One region of the Staphylococcus haemolyticus genome, then DNA from elsewhere that is predicted to be linked to it. Evidence: riboswitches for the same ligand, from Rfam matches in the RefSeq annotation. Region 1 holds a riboswitch; the other holds the start of a gene.

Region 1 (3,433 bases):
AAAGACAAAATGCTTGAAGAGATACACAAGAATTCGCAATTCCAACGCGTCTTTTCTCAAGGAAAGTCTACCACTCAAAATATAACAATAAGTAATAATGGTAATTCCCATTCTTATATTTTGTTAGGCTATCCTATGAAAGCTCAAGAAAATGCAAATTCAAAATATAGTGCAGTATTCATTTATCAAGATTTAAAGTCTATTGAAGATACTAATAATGCAATTACCATTATCATTTTAATCACCGCCATTATATTTATCGCTGTTTCAACAGTATTTGCATTCTTTTTATCAAATAGAATTACTAAACCTTTACGACAACTTAGAACTCAAGCTATTAATATTTCTAAAGGTGATTATTCAAAACAGACAAGTGTCTCAACTAAAGATGAGATAGGCGAATTATCACATACGTTTAATAATATGAGTTCTGAAATACAAGAGAATATAGAGGCACTTTCAACTCAAAAAAATATAAGAGATAGTTTGATTAATTCTATGATTGAAGGTGTATTGGGTCTAAATGATAAGAGGGAAGTTATTCTTTCAAATAAAATGGCTGACGATATTATTAAATCAATAGACAAAACTGTATATAAAGAAATTGAAAAGCAAATTGAAGCTACATTTGTTTCAAAAGACACCGAATTCCAAGAATATGAGATTAACAATAAATATTACGTCATTATCATGAGTTATGTAGAGAGAATTCAACAAGATGGCCGTAGTGGAATTGTAGTCATTATAAGAGATATGACTAATGAACATAATTTAGATCAGATGAAGAAAGATTTCATTGCCAATGTTTCACATGAATTACGTACACCTATTTCGTTATTACAAGGTTACACTGAATCAATTGTAGATGGTATTGTCACTGAACCAGAAGAAATTCGAGATTCTTTATCAATTGTATTAGATGAAACGAAACGTTTAAATCGATTAGTAAATGAATTATTAAATGTGGCTCGCATGGATGCAGAGGGTTTAACTGTTAATAAAGAAAAACAACCTATTAAACCTTTACTATCTAAAATGCAAATGAAATATAGACAACAGGCTGAGGATTTAGAATTGAATATGTCATTAGAACCAAACATCGATGATGAATTGTGGGAATACGATGCCGATCGCATAGACCAAGTTCTAACAAATTTAATTGACAATGCCACACGTTATACTCAACCAGGTGATTCAATATCAATTACAACAACTACGGATGATTCCTATCAAACGTTGTACATTAAAGATACTGGTAGTGGCATATCTCCAGAGCATCTTGAACTCGTATTCGACAGATTTTATAAAGTAGAGGCTTCAAGAACTAGAGGTAAACAGGGAACTGGTTTAGGACTATTTATCTGTAAAATGATAATCGAAGAACATGGTGGTACTATTAAAGTTGAAAGTAAAGTAAACAAAGGTACAACATTCATAATTAAGTTACCAAAGCCTAAAAATTAATATGCCTATTAATATGTTTATTTTAACTAAGAGCAAACATCATCAACTTAAGAATGGTGTATTGCTCTTTTTTAAATAAGTCTAAGCACCATTATTGCGCAATGCTTTCATATAAGGTAATATAAAAATTAAATTAATCAATTATATAATTCATCTTCGGGGTAGGGTGCAATTCCCAACCGGCAGTAAATTAAGCCTGCGACCCGCTTCTTTGAAGTGGCTGATTCAGTGGAAATCTGAAGCCGACAGTATAGTCTGGATGGAAGAAGATGGAGGTTTTTTTGTTGTGCAAAATTATCTCCTATTCTATGTAAGATGAATGGAAGGAGAAAATTAAATATGCAACAAAACAAACGTCTTATCACTATTAGCATGTTAAGTGCCATAGCGTTTATTTTAACATTCATTAAATTTCCGCTACCTTTTTTACCACCATACTTAACATTAGACTTTAGTGATGTTCCAACTTTATTAGCAACATTTCTTTTAGGTCCCGTTGCTGGTATTTTAGTAGCACTTATCAAAAATATACTTAATTTTTTATTCAATATGGGAGATCCGGTTGGTCCAGTTGCCAATTTTTTAGCAGGTGTTAGTTTCTTGTTATCCGCTTATTATGTAACTAAGCGTCAGGGAGATACACCACGTTCATTGGTTGTGGGGCTAGCAATAGGTACTATAGTGATGACTATCGTACTTAGTATACTGAATTACTTTGTTTTACTTCCATTATATGGAATGATTTTTAATTTAGGTGATGTCTTTAATAATCTAAAAATTATCATTTTATCAGGTGTTATACCTTTCAATATTATAAAAGGTATCGTGATTTCAATTATATTTGCGCTTTTATACAGAAGATTAAAACGCGTATTATCATAAAAAACCTCCTAATGTTGAACTTATTATTCAACATTAGGAGGTTTCATTATTGATTCACTCATAATAAGTGACTATTCAAATTTAAGAGCATCACCATCAAATGGTTCTTCTTCAATCTTAATTGAATCAGTTGGACAACCTTCAAGTGCATCTTCCATATCTTCATATAATTCTTCTGGTACTTCTGCAGTACCTTGATTATCATCAAGGATTACGAAAGCAATACCTTCGTCGTCATAATCGTAAATGTCAGGTGCGGCAGCACCACATGCTCCACAAGCAATACATGTATCCATATCAACGATTGTATACTTTGCCAAATTCTTCGCCTCCTTTGATAAAAATGCTACACTAGTATAACAAATGTTTAATAACACTTCGATTAATTTATTTACTATTCTATTAGTTATATAAAGTGAGGATTCATTAATGCATTCAATTATTACATATGCATCAAATCATTCATTCGATTATAAAACCAATAAAAGTATTTATAACATTTTGAATGGAAAAAAATCACATCAAACATTTTTTGATGCATGTTCCCAACAACTTTTATCATTATATCATAGTTTACCTAAATTAAAATATCCGTCTTTTGAGCGATTTTTAGATACCTATGATAATCAAAATACTGACATTTCAATACATCCAAGATATACATACGATAGTATGATTCAAACTTTTAGTTGTATTCAATTACTAATACAAACTATAACCCATTTTAAAAACAACCACTTGAACTTTATACCAATTACACAACAAATAACTGTTCAAAGTAGAGTGAAACAAATCTATTCAAAAATACTGGAACAAAATTTAGTTGATGATTTTGAAAAAGAAATCGAGCAAATCTTTCATTTTATTGATGAAAAATGTAGTAACAACTGTTTAATCCATTATTACCTACAAGGTTATGAAGAACCTATGTATACGCGACAGCAGGTTTCATTAATAGAAGGTATACCTGTAACTAAGTTATTTGTACTTGAACTCAATAATTTAGTGCAGATGATGTTCGCATTAGAAAATGATAAACAATTTCCTATATTAACTCAAACCATCATATTACCGACTTTGTTAAATA
Region 2 (3,433 bases), 290 kb from region 1:
ATAATACTTTCACCACGTTTTAAAGCATTTAATGCATCCTTAATTTCGTCAAATTCCATCTATAATTACGCCTCCTAAAAGCCAAATGCTTTTAACTTATCTAATGTAAGCTCTGACTCATTTCTACTTACCATTCGTTCAACATATTTAAAAAGAACATCCGTTTCTAAATGAACTTGGTCGCCATTTTGTTTAGAAGATAAAATCGTTGAACGTCTTGTTTCAGGTATTAAATGAATATCAAAACTATCATGTCGTAAATCGAAAATTGTTAAACTCACACCATCCACAGTGATTGATCCTTGTTTGACCATTTGATTAATGATAGTTGAAGATGCTCTAATCGAAACTATTCTAGAATTAGGAGTTTCTTTAACTTGTGTTATAACACCTTTGTCATCAACATGACCTAAAACAAAATGACCTCCAAAACGTCCATTTCCTGACATTGCTCTTTCTAAGTTGACTTCATCATTTTTATTGATTTGAGATAGATATGTTTTATCTTCAGTACCTTTTATGACTTGAACAGAAAAATAATTACTTGTGAAGTCAATCACTGTTAAACAAGCTCCATTCACACTGATAGAGTCACCGATATGCATGTCTTCTGTGATAGTTTGACAAGCTATATCCAATGTTCTAACCGATTGATGAGTACGAATATTTTTGACGGTACCTATTTCTTCAACAATACCTGTAAACATAAGTTGTCACTTCTTTCGCAAAATCATTTTTAAATTTTGATTAATTAACTCAGTAGAAGAAATTTCAAATTGCGTGGTTTCATTTAAATCAATAATATCCGCAGTTTGATAGAATTGATTTTTTCCAGAACCACCTATTATTTTCGGGGCGTAATAAATAATAAGTTGATTAATAAAATCAGTTTGAAGAAATTTGGAAGTTATACGAGGACCAGCTTCTATTAATAATGAACCAATACCTCGCTTATAAATATCTTTAAGTATATCTTTTAAATAGCATTTATCTATACAGATAACCTTTATGTTTCGATTTGGACTTTCAAGCGTTTGATTTTCAGTGTAAATCCACACTTCACTCGACGAATCTTGAAAAAGTTGTTTCGTAAAATCAACATTGCCACTTTTAGCCAACACTATTCGGATTGGATTTTTACCATTCGGAATACGAGTCGTGTAAAGTGGGTTATCAGCATTAATTGTGCCATTTCCTGTCAACACAGCATCATGCGTATGTCTTAAATGGTAGACATCTTGTTTAACCTCTGAATTAGTAATCCATTTACTCTGACCTAAATCTGTTGCTTGTTTACCGTCTAATGACACAGACACTTTCATCGTTATTTCAGGGATTTGCCCTGACTTAGCTTTAAAAAAGTCTTTATATAAGGCAGCTGCTTCTTCAGAGTATTGATATTCTACATCAATCCCAGCTTGTTCTAATATAGCATCACCTTCAGACGGTAATGTCGTATCTTTAACAGCATAAATAACTTTGCTAAGTCCAAATTCAATAATTTTGTTCACACATGGTGGTGTTGAGCCAAAGTGGGTACATGGTTCTAGCGAAATATAGATTATTCCACCTTTTGCTTCCTTTCCAGCCATATCAAGTGCTTGTACTTCTGCGTGTTTCTCACCTTGTTTTAGATGAGCACCGAGTCCAACTATTCGGCCGTTATTAACAACGACTGCACCAACTGGAGGATTGATACCCGTTTGTCCTTTAACCATTTGTGCGAGTTGTATAGCGTATTCCATAAAATTACTCAATAAATCACCTCAAAATTAAAACTCCCTATACCAATAAAGTGCTTAAAGGCATAGGGAGACCAAATGTATATTCAAATAAGCTTACAACATTAGAAATGTGTATGCTAAATAACCGTCATAATTATCAAATAAAGACGTCTCATTCTTTCTCCCATCCAGACTTTCACTGTCGGCTCTAGAATCTCACTAGATCAGCCATCAAAGTTATTACCTTTCACTTTGACAGGTCGCAGGCTTATATTACTGCCGGTTGGGAATTGCACCCCGCCCCGAAAGAATTCATATGAAATTGTGATTGTTTGAGTTAACGTAGTTTAATAACTACAACATTTATCATACGCTTATTGTTTAAAAAATACAAACCTTGAACGTTGTATATTGTTAAATAGAGTAACTAATAACGGAATTGGGTTATTTAAGTGTAAATGTCTACATTATGAATTAAAATGGTCAAATTTACTTTGGTTTTCATATAAATAATTTACAGAATTGACCGCTTGATCAACGATCATCTTCACTCCGTTACGCAATTTATTAACGCCATTAGTTACTTGTCCAATAGCTATCATATTGTTAAGAGTTCCATATCTTGGACTTATGACTTGATTGGTTTCTGGAATAATTTGTATACCTCCCATTGGATGTGGTTGAACAATTTGTCTGTTTTGGAGGTTAAGAATAAGCTGATCTTCCTCATCTAAATCTGATAAATGTGTTTTTGATCCAGTCGAATTAATAATGACATCATATTGATAATAATAATCATCATTGTTGAATTTCAATAAATAATGGTTGTCTTTATAAGTAATATCTTCTATTCCGCTTTTAACAATTAATGATTGATTATTTATTAAGTCTATAATTAACTCTGCAGTACGAGGTGGCATAGGGTTAGAATTTAATTGAATAATTTTTGAGAAACGTTTATCAAAGTCTTTCTGATCTTCTCGACTAAAGCTATTCCATATCCAGTTTAGATTTTCTTTAATATTTTCAATTAAACTTTGAAACACACCAATTTCATCAGGTCTATCAAGATCATACTGTAAATCTTGAATTGTATTTCCTGTGCGACGATATACTAGTTTCTCTAAATCAATATTATGATCTTTACATTCTAATATGAATAATTCAAAAGCTAATTCTAAAGGTACATTTCCATAATATTGCGATTTCAATTCATTAAACTTTTGCTTAGTTAAATGTTTAAACTCAACATCTATCATATTTCCTCTAACACTAGGTAAATGTGCTGAGCGACTAGTCATAGTTATTGGTAATTTAGGATGATGTGTAGCCACGTATCTAACTACATCTAAACTGGCTAATCCGGTGCCTATAATTGCAATATCGTCTGATTGAGACACTTCATCTAATGTATTATATGTAGGATAAGGTGTTTGAATATAACCTTTATTCCCTTTTAGATTATATGGGTCATGATAAGCAAATGTGCCAGTCGTTAAAAATATATAATCATACTCTTTCCATTCACTCATATCTTCTGAAGTACATACATAGTATTTTAATGTAGTCTCATCAATTTCTGAATTTGTAAAAATTTCGCGAACTGGATGCTTAATAATGGTTAAATTATCAAACAACAAGTCGTAGTTAGATAGGTATGACTTCATATAATGACCAAATACAAACCTAGGAAGATATTTTGGATTATC

The links. A riboswitch is a leader RNA that binds a small molecule or an ion and turns the genes downstream of it on or off. The one in region 1 is predicted to bind FMN.
Positions count from the first base shown of each region.
Region 2: another riboswitch for FMN. It lies ahead of ribD (bifunctional diaminohydroxyphosphoribosylaminopyrimidine deaminase/5-amino-6-(5-phosphoribosylamino)uracil reductase RibD); the one in region 1 lies ahead of EQ029_RS06680 (ECF transporter S component).

Region 1 is NZ_CP035291.1:1,370,272-1,373,704, forward strand. Features, by position in the region: gene EQ029_RS06675 (ATP-binding protein) at 1-1,464, shown strand, start outside; FMN riboswitch at 1,613-1,739, shown strand; gene EQ029_RS06680 (ECF transporter S component) at 1,804-2,346, shown strand; gene EQ029_RS06685 (ferredoxin) at 2,418-2,666, opposite strand; gene EQ029_RS06690 (YpbB family protein) at 2,776-3,433, shown strand, end outside.
Region 2 is NZ_CP035291.1:1,082,511-1,085,943, reverse strand. Features, by position in the region: gene EQ029_RS05355 (bifunctional 3,4-dihydroxy-2-butanone-4-phosphate synthase/GTP cyclohydrolase II) at 1-59, opposite strand, end outside; gene EQ029_RS05350 (riboflavin synthase) at 75-707, opposite strand; gene ribD (bifunctional diaminohydroxyphosphoribosylaminopyrimidine deaminase/5-amino-6-(5-phosphoribosylamino)uracil reductase RibD) at 714-1,757, opposite strand; FMN riboswitch at 1,897-2,038, opposite strand; gene EQ029_RS05340 (FAD/NAD(P)-binding protein) at 2,192-3,433, opposite strand, start outside.